One region of the Paenibacillus anseongensis genome, then DNA from elsewhere that is predicted to be linked to it. Evidence: riboswitches for the same ligand, from Rfam matches in the RefSeq annotation. Region 1 holds a riboswitch; the other holds the start of a gene.
The links. A riboswitch is a leader RNA that binds a small molecule or an ion and turns the genes downstream of it on or off. The one in region 1 is predicted to bind ZMP and ZTP.
Positions count from the first base shown of each region.

Region 2: another riboswitch for ZMP and ZTP. It lies ahead of rpiB (ribose 5-phosphate isomerase B); the one in region 1 lies ahead of GON05_RS34425 (bifunctional 5,10-methylenetetrahydrofolate dehydrogenase/5,10-methenyltetrahydrofolate cyclohydrolase).

Region 1 is NZ_WSEM01000037.1:22,438-30,137, forward strand. Features, by position in the region: gene GON05_RS34415 (TolB family protein) at 1-1,066, opposite strand, end outside; gene GON05_RS34420 (CBO0543 family protein) at 1,200-1,655, opposite strand; gene GON05_RS34425 (bifunctional 5,10-methylenetetrahydrofolate dehydrogenase/5,10-methenyltetrahydrofolate cyclohydrolase) at 1,750-2,601, opposite strand; ZMP/ZTP riboswitch at 2,658-2,736, opposite strand; gene GON05_RS34430 (GNAT family N-acetyltransferase) at 2,853-3,269, shown strand; gene GON05_RS34435 (GNAT family N-acetyltransferase) at 3,322-3,777, opposite strand; gene GON05_RS38935 (hypothetical protein) at 5,294-5,458, shown strand; gene GON05_RS34440 (nucleotidyltransferase domain-containing protein) at 6,257-7,090, opposite strand; gene GON05_RS34445 (GH116 family glycosyl-hydrolase) at 7,113-7,700, opposite strand, start outside.
Region 2 is NZ_WSEM01000007.1:158,563-166,262, forward strand. Features, by position in the region: gene GON05_RS07770 (MFS transporter) at 1-622, shown strand, start outside; gene GON05_RS07775 (serine hydroxymethyltransferase) at 682-1,932, opposite strand; gene GON05_RS07780 (TIGR01440 family protein) at 1,975-2,580, opposite strand; gene rpiB (ribose 5-phosphate isomerase B) at 2,592-3,050, opposite strand; ZMP/ZTP riboswitch at 3,153-3,233, opposite strand; gene GON05_RS07790 (low molecular weight protein arginine phosphatase) at 3,291-3,893, opposite strand; gene GON05_RS07795 (manganese efflux pump MntP) at 4,009-4,569, opposite strand; gene GON05_RS07800 (L-threonylcarbamoyladenylate synthase) at 4,634-5,701, opposite strand; gene spoIIR (stage II sporulation protein R) at 5,736-6,485, opposite strand; gene prmC (peptide chain release factor N(5)-glutamine methyltransferase) at 6,866-7,700, opposite strand, start outside.

The DNA.
Region 1 (7,700 bases):
TCCTTAGCATGTACGGACCGAAGTCTCCGTTTTTTTCCGGAGGATGTGTGAGCTGCTTCTGCTCTTTATTTGAAAGGCTCAGCTGATATAAAGCGGGAAGCGGCCATACAGCATCCTCTTTGGATTCCTTGGACCTAGAAACAATGATCATGCGATCGTTTTCCCATGTAAAATCACGATCCGCATATCCTTGAGGCGTATAAGAAGCCGGTTTCAGAGCGGGCAGATCCTTGAGCTTCAAATGCTTATTCTGCACCGCAACTCGGCCTTCCCCTGCAATATAGGCGAGCCTTGCCTTCGTAGGCGACCAGGCAAACCATTGCGGGTAGTGAAGCATGTTATCCAATTGCTGGAACTGTTCGCCATCCGAAGACAACACGCATAACGCATTGCCGTCCGCCGACAAAGATGCCGTTGGATGCGCAGTAAACGAGATCCATTTCTTATCACTGGACCATTTGAATACGCTTGTGCCAACAGCGAAAAAGCCAGGCGACTCCGTAGGAAGCGTATAAAAATGCTTACTCTTATTGGGGTCCATTTTGGCGTCGGCCGGAACCATATACAATTCCACATTCGTCCAACCGGATGGCCGTAGCTGAGCAGGTGAAGATACCAGAAATCCACTACCATCAGGTACCCATGAGTAGTTATCCACACCCAGAGTTACATTCTTAAAGGGGTCCACTTTATCGCGGCCAATCTTTGCAGTATTCAGAACGCCATCTATTTTAAAAGCAAGATCATTCCTATTGGGAGACCACTGGAAATTGTCGCCGCCTGGATAGACGCGATTATGTTTTTTCGCCTCCAAGCTGTACACCCATATCTCATGCTGCTGTTCGCCAAGAGCAAGTGAGTAGGCAATGAACTTCCCGTCTGCCGACCATTTGGGCTCGCTTACCTTTTGATGTAGCGTAACTTGCAGCTCTTTATCGTCTTTTTTGACCCATAGATCGCCGCCGCGTACGAACGCAGCTTGTATAGATTGCCTTGGTTCAGCAAATCCGACATTTGCGCATAAAACTGAAAACACCAGGCTAATGAACAACATTTTAATTTTCATTGGTTGCCCCCTTTTCAAATCGTTCAGAAATATTTTTAGCAGGTTGATCCAAATTATTCCTCAAGGAAGAACAGCAAAAAAACGCCTAACAACTCCCTATGACCACTGGCCAGAAGAGCAAATTAAGCGTTTTTCATTTCCAATAACCGTACCTTACCAAAAGCCTGTAATACAAATAGACTAGGCTATAAGCAAGTATATAGGATACAAAGGTCCAACCTATATTCCAATGATTGCTGTATTCTACTTTCCCAAAAATAAACGCCAAATATTCCAGCGCAGTCGTAGCCAAGCAAAAACAGCCTATTTTCAAAAGCGCATGCTGATTATTTTTTCGAATCCAATAAATCATATAGCCGGCCATAATGGGATAAAGCCCAATATCAAGCGGCAGTGCTGAAAGTGTCTCATCATTCTCAATCAATGGGGTAAAATCCCAAAAATCCAAATGATACCCTGTATCATTGATTAAGCTAGATATCGTGACCGTTATTGGAAAGATTAGAAACACAATAATTCGGGACTTCCTGTACAGATAAATGCCAAACACCCAGGGGATGAGAAAGCCTGCAATAATGTTAAATAACATGATGTTCACCTCTTTACTCTAGATCCCCTAGTATGACCAGTTGTCGGTGAAAATATGATGTTTACAAAACGTTGCAGGCACAGGTGCTCTACACTTATCGCTTGTTTGCTATGTTTTCAGCCGCATCGACCGTATGTTTGAGCAAGGTTGCAATGGTCACTGGACCAACCCCGGCAGGAACGGGTGTAATGGCCGAAGCCACCTCCCAACAAGCGTCATAATCAACATCGCCTATGTTTCCAGGATTGTAACCTGCATCTAAGACAATTGCGCCTGGTTTTAGCCAATCGCCTTGAACAAATCGAGGTTTACCCACAGCAGCTACAACAATATCTCCCAGACGAACGATATCGGCCAAATTCGCTGTTTTCGAGTGGCAGGTCGTAACGGTTGCGTTCTTATTTAGCAGCATCATAGAGACAGGCTTGCCGAGAATTGGACTTCTTCCAATGACAACAGCATGTTTGCCTTCGACCGGAATTTCATAATAGTCTAAAATAGCCATAATCGCCGCCGGCGTACAGGATGGGAACTCGGCAAATCCAAAAGCATTTTGAGCAAATCCCAACGTCGTGACGCCATCGACATCTTTATCGATATGAATCGCCTCAAAAGCTGCCCTTTCATCAATATGCTTCGGGACCGGGTGCTGCAACAAGATCCCATGCACGCTGTTGTCATCATTAAGCTTGTTAATTGCTGCAATTAACTCCTCTGTAGTCGTGTGTTCAGGAAGAACAACACGAATAGATTGAATCCCCAGTCGCTTGCACGCGTTTCCTTTCATCCGTACGTAAGTCGCTGAAGCAGGATCGTCGCCGACCAACACGGTCGCTAGACAAGGAACGATGCCTTGATCGGACAAGTTTTTGATTCTGTTGCTCAGTGATGCCTTCATGGCGTCTGCGACCCGGTTACCATCCAAGATTAATGTTTCTGCTGACATTTCAATCATCCCTTTTGAGTAAATTTGAAACGCAAAAAGGTAAGGGGATCTCCCCTTACCTCTGCCCAGGCGTACGGCTGATTATCTATGTGCTCCCTCATGGTTCCCCATGTTCCGCCAGTCACACACAGTTACTTGTATGAAAATATAATAACAACTATAGCGATAGTTTTCAATGCTCTCTTCCAATTTGCCTGCAAGAATAGGATAATCAAATGGAGTTAAACCTTGTGTCAAAGGAGAATTAATTGATGTCCATTATTCGGGAAATGACCATTGAGGATTATGATCAGGCCTTTATACTCTGGAGTCAAATTGAGGGTCTTGTCTTAAGTGAGGCGGATTCAAAACCTAATATCGCAAGCTATCTGCAGCGAAATCAAGGATTTTGTTTCGTATGCGAAGCGGACAATCAGGTGGTTGGAACTATTTTGGCTGGGCACGATGGCAGAAGAGGATTTATCTATCATCTAGCTGTGAATCCAGAATATCGCAAACAAAGGATCGGTCATCGTCTTGTAGAAGCGAGTCTTGCGCAGTTAAGAGAAATAGGCATTGAGAAATGTCACATTTTTGTACTCGAAAATAATGATTTGGGCCATTCTTTCTGGACGGCTGCAGGTTGGGAAAAAAGAAGCGGATTTTTGGTTTATTCGAAAACCCCTTGAAGCGGCGAAAAAAAAAGGCTGTCCAGACCTGTTGGTCCAGCAGCCTTTTTTTCTATAATTTCAAAGTCATAAATGAACTAAGCGGGTCTTCTGTGTAATCCGCAAACGGCTGGCAATACTCGAACCCGGATTTTTCATACAGTTTTCTTGCCGGCTCGAAGGCTTCAAAGGAGCCAGTTTCCAGACTTAAACGCTGATAACCACGTCGCTTGGCTTCCCCGATGATGTGCTCAAGAAGCTGTTTCGCAACCCCTTTTCTAAGATGTGCAGAAGAAGTTCGCATGGATTTTATCTCACCGTGTCCGGGTTCAAGTTCTTTCATTGCGCCGCAGCCTGCTAATTGCCCTTGGTCCCAGGCACTCCAGAACGTAACTTCCGGTTTTTTGAGCCCATCAATATTCAGGGCATGCATGCTTTCCGGTGGTGAAAGCTCTGACATTCCTTTCAGATGCTCCAGAATTAATCCCCTTACCTCAGGACCCGTTAAATCATCAACCTTAATATCCAACACAGCCATCGTGAATCTCTCCTTCTCATTACTCTCTATTTCTAAGTTATATTTTACATGAATTCGCCTAAGGTCAAAACCTTTTTTGTAAAGGAAATTTTAAGTGAAAACCTAACGGATTAAACACCGAAAACCTAACCGACTAAACATCGAAACCTAACCGACTAAACATCGAAACCTAACCGACTAAACACCGGCAAGCTTGATGTTAAGACTCTTCGCACCGTCCCATCACACTACTCACCAGATCAGCCAACTCCGCCTCACCTGTCAAAGACAAATTATACTGGAGCGGCTGGCGGGGCCTCCCCGGGACCAGGGCCTGAAGCCGAGGTTGAGGCTCGGCCTTATGGAACTACAGGGCGCTATTTCTGCGAAATGAGCCCTTTTACGCATGGGAGGGGAACTACGGGCCCTTATTTCAACGGATTAGGCTGAATGTCAGCCAAAAACATTGAAATAAAGCCCTGTAGTTCCCCACAACTTTGAAATGGACCGATAGGGCAGAAATAGTGCCCTCAGGTTCCGCTATGAGATGCAAAGAGCGAGTATGGTGGGCAGCCTCTGCACTTAGGAACTGGAGCGGCTGCCGGCCGTCATTGCCAACCGTTGGGTAAGGCGGAGCTATCGGGGCCGGTCCCGGGACCAGGGCTCGAGGCCGAGGTTGAGACTCGGTCTAGGGGAACTAAGGGGCGCTATTTCTGCGAAATGAGCCATTTTACGCACGAAGGGGAACTACGGTCCCTTATTTCAACGGATTAGGCTGAAAGTCAGCCAAAAACGTTGAAATAAAGCCCTATAGTTCCCCACAACTTTGAAATGGACCGATAGGGCAGAAATAGCGCCCTCAGGTTCCGCTATGAGATATATGCTGTGCAACGACAATCCACTAAGCCGCCCCAAACTACGGTAGATGAAAAACTACCGTTAATCTTCCCTGCTCAGTAGCAGGGAACGAAATAACGGTAGAAGTTCCAGCTAAATCATCGGTAGGAGATGACAATTGGCTATACTTGGCATAATTAACGCCAATAAATCCAGCTACTTAGGAAAAAGTGGAACAATCGCAGCAAATAGCAGGAGGAATCGGCGTTAAAGCTTAGCAATCGCCTGTACCTCACCGACAAGCGCCGCAAAAGAAGCAATCGCTCTCGTTAAATCCGCGCGATCGGCTGTCATGCAATTAAAGCCAACTCCCCGTTGTATTTTTTACAACATACAGATTTTTTTTCGCTGCAATCTCATCTTCATTGCACAAAATACAATCATTTGAACCCGAAATGACAAAAAAGTGCCCATTTCATGCGAAATGGTTGTATAAACTACAACATAGACGAGTAAAAAGCCAGATAGACCCCCATTTGGTTGTACAAACTGCAATATAGTGCAGTGTGGCACCAAGGAGTAATTCCCCACAACTTTGAAATGGACCGATAAGGCAGAAATAGCGCCCTCAGATTCCGCTATGTGATGCAAACAGTCAGTAAGATGGGCAGCCTCTTCACTTTGACCGAAAATGCGGCCATTGCTTCGAGCGGACAATCCACTAAGCCGCCCGCAAGCTATCGTAGATGGAAAAACTACCGTTAATCTTCCCTGCTCAGTAGCAGGGAACGAAATAACGGTAGAAGCTCCAGTTAAATCATCGATAGGAGATGAGAATTGGTTATACTTGGCATAATTAACGCCAATAAATCCAGCTACTGTGAAAAAACGTGGAACAATAGCAGCACATAGCAGGTGGAATCGGCGTTAAAGCTTAGCAATCGCCTGTACCTCACCGGCAAGCGCCGCAAAAGAAGCAATCGCCCGCGTTAAATCCGCGCGATCGGCCGTCATGCAATTAAAGCCAACTCCCCGTTGTATTTTTTACAACATACAGACGCTTTTTACGCTGCAATCTCATCTTCATTGCACAGAATACAATCATTTGACCCCGAAATGACAATAAAGTGCCCATTTCATGCGAAATGGTTGTATAAACTACAACATAGACGAGTAAAAAGCCAGATAGACCCCCATTTGGTTGTACAAACTGCAATATAGTGCAGTGTGGCACCAAGGAGTAATTCCCCACAACTTTGAAATGGACCAATAAGGCAGAATTAGCGCCCTCAGGTTCTGCTATGTGATGCAAGCAGTCAGTATGGTGGGAAGCCTCTTCACTTTGACCGAAAATGCTGCCATTGCTTCGAACGGACGATCCACTAAGCCGCCCCAAGCTATCGTAGATGGAAAAACTACCGTTAATCTTCCCTGCTCAGTAGCAGGGAACGAAATAACGGTAGAAGCTCCAGCTAAATCATAGATAGGAGACGAGAATTGGTTATACTTGGCATAATTAACGCCAATAAATCCAGCTACTTAGGAAAAAAGTGGAACAATCGCAGCAACTAGCAGGAGGAATCGGCGCTAAGCGATAGTAATCTGCCTCATCCTCGAAGTTGCTCGGTTGGTTTCGCCGGGCCTAGCCGCTCCGCTACCCAGCAATCGCCTGCACCTCACTGGCAAGCGCCGCAAAAGAAGCAATCGCCCTCGTTAAATCCGCGCGATCGGCCGTCAGGCAAGCGAATCCCTCCTGGATTCGCTTCTCGAAATCAACAGGTGCTGCTGCAAATTGGCTGCACTGGGCGACGGCTCCTTTTTCGTTCAGCAAATACTGCCCATTGCACGCGAACAATACTTGAACGAGGCAGCTTACCGTTCGAAAGAGATGCCCTGCTGCGTAAGAAACATCGTTACGCCCCAAAGCCTTTTTAGCGTTAGCGATGGAAAAATCAGCTTCCCACATAAATTTCGCGAGGGACGCTTGCCGCAGCGCTTCCGGGTACGGCACGGTCTTCGCCTTCATTTCAGCGACGAGACCCTCCGGATCCCAGAGCGGCCGGCAGCGCGCGACTTCTCCCATGTAGATCGATGTGCAGAAGCCATGCGGATGGCCTGGCTGATAATGTATATCGATCCGGCCGTGCCGGCAATCCTCAATGATGCTTGACACTTTCGCGGCATCCCGATACAGCACATCCAAGGGAAAACCGCCGCTGCTAAGCCAGCCGCCGCCATTGATCCACGGCCCCCATCCGCCGATCGGCGTGATAAGACCGCTGCGGTGCTGGTCATCCAATGACTCCGCAGCTTTCTCCAAAGCTGCAATGTCAATTGGCTGCTCAGGTCGATAGTAGACGCCGATGTCAATATCCGACTCCGGTGTTTCGGTGCCGCAGGCACGTGAACCGCCTAACACGATAGCAGCGATTCCTTCTACTTTTTGCAGCTGTTCTACAGCCGATTGAATAACTTGATTAGCTTCCATAGACGAATCACCTACCTTGATACTAAAACTTTACGATAAGAGTAGATAACGGATCAAGCGTGATCTTTTCTTTAAATAATACTTTCCCTTCCGCATAGTCGACGGCTACTTCGTTCCCTCCAAGCAAGACGCTCCGAATGTCGCTCCCTTTCAACAATTCGCTGCCAAAGCTGGATAACGTCAGTGTTCCCATTTTAACCTCCAGCTCCAGCTGTCCATCCATGCTGCGGAACTCACCCCATCCGTCATTCAAGCTCCAGAAACTGCTGAACTCATCTTCCTGCCATTTCGGACTAAAGCCAATATGTCCTTCGACCATATCATACTCAAATCCGCTTAGCGCCAGTAGTAATCCGAAGGAAGCCATAGAGCGAGCATAATTGCTGCCGCATTCGAATTCATTCCACGGATTGCGGCGTTCACCGTCATAGCGGTCGCGAATCGCCTTCACCACACGCAGCCCTTCCGTTACATATCCCTCATAAATCATGTGGCAAGCAGCCTGGTATTCAAAGCCATTCATGCACTCTTCCGCATAAGGAACTGGCACAATCGGAGAGTTCGCATCAGGCCATGAGCAGATGACGAGACCCGCCTCGTCGTTTAACCC
Region 2 (7,700 bases), on a different contig from region 1:
GCTGAGCGACCGCAGATTCCTCATTTATCTAATCTCGAGTGTGCTCATCGTATCCGTAGAAATGAATTTAAACGGGTATATCGGCATCCGGCTCGCTCAAGATATTCATCACACGCCTTGGTTTCCCGGTATGTCCGCCACCATCGACGGTCTGCCTCTCGTTGGCGTTCTACGCACAGAGAATACACTCGCCGTCGTGCTGCTCTCCCTCTTTGTTGGGCGGCTGCTCAAGGGAAACTCCGACACCAGGATGATGCTGTTCGCCATGTTTCTGAACGTAGCCGGCTATACATATCTCGTATTCGGTAGTCAACCGATCATGCTCATGCTGCTAATGCTTGTTGCCACCATAGGTGAGCTGACCTATGTGCCTATAAAACAAGCGCTGCTTGTACAGCTTGTTCCCGATCACGCCCGCAGCTCCTATATGGCGCTCAGCAGCATGACGAACCGCGTTGCCATTATGCTTAGCGGACTAAACATGATCATCGGCGGTTTTCTGCCATCCGGGGCCATGGCGCTGTTTATTCTGCTAACCGGCGTCGCGGGCATTGGCTTGATGGCGACCATTCTGCCGAGCCTGAAGGAAGCAGAGCAGAAGGTACATCATGCGGCAGTATAAAAAAAGGGCTGTACCAAGAGGTCTTAGACGACCTTCTGGTACAGCCCTTTCTATTTTGATTAGTAAGTTAAACCTGCGTACAACGGATATTGCGCCGTCAAATCTTTCACCATGCCGCGAGCTTTCTCAAGAACAGCCTCATCTTTCGGGCTTTTCAATGTAATTGCAATCACTTTCGCGATTGTTTGCATCGCTTCTACGCCCATGCCGCGGGATGTTACAGCCGGTGTGCCCAAACGGATACCGCTTGTGATGAACGGGCTTGTTGGGTCGAAAGGAATCGCGTTTTTGTTCGCTGTGATACCAATCTCGTCAAGTACGTGCTCAGCATCTTTACCTGTGATGTTCAGGTTGCGCAGATCAACCAGCATCAAGTGGTTATCCGTACCGCCGGAAACAAGGTTAATGCCTTCAGCTGTCAATGCAGTCGCCAATGCTTGCGCGTTGTCGATGACGTTTTGACCGTAAGTTTTGAATTCCGGTTGCAGAGCTTCACCGAAGGAAACGGCTTTTGCAGCAATCGTATGCATCAAAGGACCGCCTTGGGAACCAGGGAATACAGCTTTATCAATCGCAGCTGCCCAAGCTTTGCGCGTAAGAATCATACCGCCGCGAGGACCGCGAAGCGTTTTGTGCGTTGTAGTTGTAACGAAATGTGCATGCGGCACTGGGTTCGGGTGCAAGCCAGCAGCAACTAGACCGGCAATATGCGCCATGTCAACGAAGAACAATGCGCCTACATCGTTAGCGATGGATGCTAGTGCTTCGAAATCAATCGTGCGCGGGTAAGCACTTGCGCCAGCAACTAACATGCGAGGCTTATGTTTGAAAGCCGCTTTACGAACATCGTCGTAGTCGATGCGGAAATCTTTTTCACTTACACCGTAAGCCACGAAGTTGTAAAGAATACCGGAAGCATTAACAGGGCTGCCATGTGTTAAGTGACCGCCGTGTGCCAGGTTCATACCCAGAACAGTGTCGCCAGGGTTAAGAGCTGCCAAGTATACAGCCATATTCGCTTGTGCACCAGAGTGCGGTTGAACGTTCGCATGTTCAGCTCCGAAAAGCTCTTTCGCGCGGTCGCGAGCGATATCTTCTACGATATCTACGTATTCGCAGCCGCCGTAGTATCTTTTGCCTGGGTAACCTTCTGCGTATTTGTTAGTCAGTACTGTACCCATCGCTTCAAGCACAGCTTGGCTAACGATGTTTTCAGAAGCGATAAGCTCAATTTTGTCGCGTTGACGACCAAGTTCTAGGTTCATAGCTTCTACGATTTTTGGATCTTGTTTACTTAGAAAGTTTGTCATATGGAATTCCTCCTAAAAGATAATTTATATCTATAAGTTAACCTAGCAATCCGCATCTGGCGCGGCTTGCTGATAGAGCTGCTCGGCAGCCTCAGGTGTGTAGACAGCTCTTGTTCCGCCAATCAATTTAGGCCGTGTAAAAGCCATGGTCACATAGGCATGACCCATATTCCGCACGGGCGGCCGTGCTGGCACAGCAACCCGCCGCAAATGCATCCCGATCAGCGTACTGCCAATATCGATCCCGGCATGCGCTTGGATCGTCTCGACAACTATGGGCTTTGTGAAGTGGCGGTAGGCGTAGGAGGCCATAGAACCGCCGGCTTTTGGCACGGGAATCACCGACACAGGCTCAAGCTGAGGGGAAATCGCGAAGAGATCTTCCTCGATGACAAGCGCGCGGTTCAAATGTTCGCAGCACTGAAAAGCCAAGTGCAAACCGAACTCGCGGCTAATGCGCTGCGCCGTTTCAAAAATCGGCCGCGCTGCATCCAACGTCCCCGACGTCCCAATCCGATGACCGAGAATCTCACTCGTGCTTGTACCAATGACCAGAATGTGACCTGGCCGTAGATTGCCCACCTTTACCAACTCGCGAAGATTTGCTTCCAAATCTTCTGCAATCGTGTGAAGTATGGAATTTGTCATGGTGGCCACCCTTATGGATGAATCGCGAAGCGATCTTCGATGCTTTGCACCTTGTTAATGCGGTTCTGGTGACGGACACCTTGGGAAAACTCTGTTTCCAGCCAAATTTTCACGATTTCCTCGGCAACACCCGGTCCGATGACACGCTCGCCTAAAGCAAGTACATTCGTATCATTGTGCTCCCGTGTGGCTTTAGCAGAAAATAGATCATGAACCAGCGCGCAACGGATGCCTGGAACCTTATTCGCAGCGATCGACATCCCGATGCCTGTTCCACAGATCAGAATTCCTTTGTCTGCTTCCCCGGAAACCACATCTTCACAAACCTTCAGCGCATAATCCGGATAATCAACGGAATCTGCACAGCTGCATCCATAATCTATGACCTGATGGCCCAAGGATTCAATAAAAGGAATAATAACATCTTTCAAACGATAGCCTGCATGATCCGCACCTAACGCAATTTTCATGGATAGAACGCTCCTTTGCTTGTTCGAATTCGACCCTTCTATTATATCCCAAAGTCCACCAGAAAACGAAAAAAAGAGCGGACACGCTGAAATAGCGCGTTGCTCTTTTGCCCAGGCGACCGGCCGTATAGCTCAATGCTCCATTGTGGTTACTCCCACTCGTCGCCAGTTACATTGAGTCTTGCTTGATAAATCCATCTTATCGCATTATGCACGAGGTGTAAAGATGTCTTTCGCAAATCATTTCCCAGACTGCGAATCCTCTTTCCGCTCGCGCAGCTTTTTAACCAATTTATCTAAACTCCCGCTGATTTCATTCGCTGTTTGCCGGTAAACCTCTATAGGGCCTCCGAACGGGTCAGAAATATCGTAATCCGGAATGGCATCTTCCAACAGATAAATCCGATTTCGTTCTTCAACGGTTACTGTTTGTGAAAGAGCCTGCTTAAGCTGAAGCTCCGTGACCAACTTCTCTCTCTCCTCAATCGCTTGAAGGATACGCTGATCGTCCTCTACATATTCTTTGAGTGTAAAAATCTTATCAATGGCGCCCGGATACCGCTGAATAACTGAACGTTTATGCCCCATCGTCATTGTCAAAATGAGATCAGCCCACTTCACCTCAGACTCCTGAATCGCTAGTGAACGAATGGGCTCTTTGAACCCTGCCTCCTGCAGCAGTGTCGCACTATTTCGGGAGATCGAAGCGCCCGTCATCGCGGATACGCCAGCTGAACGAACTTCTGCCGCAAGTCCTTCTTGGTGCACCCTGATACGCAGCAAACCTTCGGCTAATGGACTGCGGCACGTATTTCCTGTACAGACAAATAGAATTCGCAACATGAGACCCTCCTCAGAGTTTTGCATAGCAAAACTTTCTTCGTAAGCGTAGGCTGAGTTTTGTGGTAACAAAACTTTCTTCGTAAACATAGGCAGAGCCTGCTCCGCCTCTATTGTATCATAGCAAAAACTTGATCCCAAACGCGAGCAGAATTAGCCCGCCAAACGCTTCGCCATATTCGCCAACCCAGCCGTTCACCCGTCTGCCAACCAATAAACCAGCTACAGAGAGTAGCGCTCCGAACAAACCAAATACAAGCACGGTTAACAGGATATCCGTCGCAAACATGCCTAAGGATACACCTACTGAGAACGAATCTATACTTACACTAAGCGCAAAAATCGTAAGCCCCCATAAAGATCTATGATCAAAAGAGGTTGCTTCCTCTCCACGGATCGAACTATACACCATATGGGAGCCCAAAAGAATGAGCAAACATCCGCCGGCGGCAGTAGCCACATTGCCAAGCAGAAGCGAGACATATTGTCCCATAAATATGCCCATTAACGGCATTATGATATGAAAAATACCGATCACCATGCTTATTTTAAAAATATCCAATAAGCGAATCCCCTTCATGCCGATACCGATCCCTAAGGAAAAAGCATCCAAACCCAAAGCTATCGCCATGATGAAGATAGTGATGAGCTGCCCAAATTCAACACCAGTTACGAGCATAAGTGCTGTCCCCCTTGTCCGCTTTCTTAACCAAGATATGCGGACAAACTGGGAATCATGCTAGCTAAACACGTACAAGCCGGTGACCGGCTGCCTTGCGCAGGCGGTTCATAATGGCCTGACCAATCCCCGTTTCCGGGCAGCCTTCTGCAGCAATATATTCAATCCCTTGCTGATCAAATCGCCTTAATGCAGCGTAAAGCTCCTGAGCAATCTTCTCTGGTTCTGCTAACGAGCCGCAGGCAATGACCAAATCAGCTTCAAACAGAAAAACCCTTTCCTCAAAAGTAAGAATTCCCGTTGATTCCCCTCGTTCTTTAGCGGCTTGAATGTCACGCTGAATCCAAGCGGCCACTGCTTCAGCATTGTCTCCGTATACAATATGCATGTATCCCTTCGGCGCATAATGTGTGTACTTCATCCCCGGAGCACGAGGCGTTTCTGAAACCTGCACATCTTCCCGCTCAGGCTCATGAATTCGAATAGCCGGCAGGGCGGACTGCAGCTGCTCTGCCGTAACGCCGCCTGGACGCAAAATATACAGCTCACCATCAACAAGCTGAATCACCGTCGACTCAACACCGACCCCCGTGCCGCCGCCATCCACAATACCACCGATTCGACCGTCCAGATCTTCTTCAACATGTGACGCCAGCGTTGGACTCGGTCGGCCAGAACTGTTGGCGCTTGGGGCTGCGATAGGAAGTGCTGCTTTCCGGAGCAGCTCCAGAGCAACAGGATGATCAGGTATACGAATGCCTACCGTCTTAAGACCGGCAGTCACCAACGGCGAAATGCCGCCTGTTTTCACAGGCAGCACGATGGTAAGAGGCCCAGGCCAGAAAGCTTCCATAAGCCTACGATGATCAGGCGTGACACTATCAGGTTCAATGAGAGCTGAGAGCTGCCCCGCATCCGCTATGTGGACGATCAATGGATTATCCGACGGCCGTCCTTTTGCTGAGAAAATACGCTCTACCGCAGAGGTATTCGTAGCATCAGCACCAAGCCCGTATACCGTTTCTGTAGGGAAAGCTACGGTATCCCCGTCCCGCAAAAGCGCTGCGGCATCTGATAATTCTTCCCCCCTGCTACCTACCGTATCCGGGTCTACTTTCCAGTACTTTGTCACGATCTATCATCCTTACTTCCAAAATGAATTCAAGTTAACTAAACCATGATACGATTTTTTTAGTCATTTCCCAGATGAAAAACTTCACTTTAGGCTGCGAGTCTTCAGTCGCATCAGCAAGGACAGGCTGCGCTTGCGCTTCCATACTTGCTTTCTGCTTAACCGTTGGCTGGGCTGCTTTACTGTCTTTTGCTGCAGGTGCAGGTGTAGACGAAGTTTTCAATTTGTCTTGGCCTTCTGTTTTCGCTACAACAGCGGCGGTTGCCACCGCTTCTCCTGAAACAGAATCTACAAAGCAAAGCGGTGGAAACAACACGCACCACCAATTCTGACCTTCCCCGCTGCCAATCGTTACACGAAGCGCCTCATAGTCACCCGCAGGGTAAACTTCATTTCCATACATTTTTGTAGGAAAAGGGACTTTGCCAAGTTCAACCGTATGAGTATAACTGTAGCCACGAGCTTCAATCATTTGTCCAACAAGTTCATCGAACTCCGGCAAATGAGCCAATACTACCGCTCTTGCTTCATCCAAGGAATGCGGGCCAACAACCCAACCCTGCATACGCTCAATAATCGCATCGCGAATTTCGCGTTTCAGTGCTTGATCCTGCGCCGAATCCGAGTTTGCTAGAATACGCAGGCGAATAGATTCTTCCGGTATAGTAGGCGAAATTACCGCCGCATTCGTACGATTGGATTCCCAACTAGTTATCATAACAATAAGTGCAAAAGCCACGAATAATAAGTGCTTGAATGAATGGCGATCCGTTCTTTTTACCATGAGGAAAAGCCCCTTTCCCTTCGCTTCTACTAGCCAGTATAGGCAAAAAGAGGAGAGGCTAAACCTAGCAATCTATTTAAATTTGGTAGATTTGATAGAGTTGGGATTCAGTTAACTGCCAATTAACAAAATCCCTGTCAGGTCCTATCTTTAGCGGAACCAGAGAACGCTATTTCGGGAAAAATGGGCTGTTCCTTCTCTGAACCGAACTACAGGGTCTTATTTAATCCCCATAGAGCGTCAATCGAGCGAAACTGGCAAAATAGCGAACTGTAGTTCCTGTACCAGGTGGAAAATACAATTTTAAAGGAGAATAGCGGACCATTGTTCCCTTCCCCATGATCAAGATTAACGCCACTACTGGATAAAAAAACAAGCCCCTACTGTTCCCGCGGCCGGATCGCGATCACGTGGCGATCAATCCCTTGGAGATCCGGCACGAACCGGATCTCCTCCCAATCCGCGGCGGCGCGCAGCATCGCCGCCACTGCCTCCGCCTGCCCGATGCCGACCTCGAACCCGACTACGGTCGGGATTCGCGGCAGCAGCGGCAGCTGCGCAACCATCCGGCGGTACAGGTCGAGTCCCTCGACACCGCCGAACAAAGCCGTGTGCGGCTCGAACAGCCGCACCTCCGGCATCAGCGCCGGGAGCTCGCCATCAGGGATATACGGTGGGTTAGACACCAGTATATCCGGAGCGATCCGGCGCTCAATATAAGGCTCGAGGAGGTCGCCCTCGAGCCACTCCACCCGCGCAGCCACGCCGTGGCGCTGCGCGTTCGAGCGGGCCATCTCCAGCGCTGCCGCGGAGATGTCGCTGGCCGCCACGCGCCAGTCTGGGCGCGCGTGAGCTACCGTCACCGGGATGATGCCGCTCCCGGTGCCCACATCCGCAAGCAGCGGAGCGCCTTGCGGGAACAGACGCGAGCCCTCGCGGAGCAAAGCCTCCACGAGCAGCTCCGTCTCCGGCCGTGGAATCAACACCGCCGGGCTAACGGCAAACGTAAGGCCGTAGAAATCCTGCTCGCCGATTACATACTGTACCGGCTCACCCGCGGCCTTCCTCTCTACCAGCTGGCGCCAAGCGCTCTCCAGCTCGGCAGGAAACTGTTCCTGGAAACGGAACAGCAGCTCAGTCCGGCTGCAGCCCAAAAGATGCTGCAGCAAAAGCTCCACACAGGAAGCCGCCTCCGCTACGCCCAGCTTCCCTAAA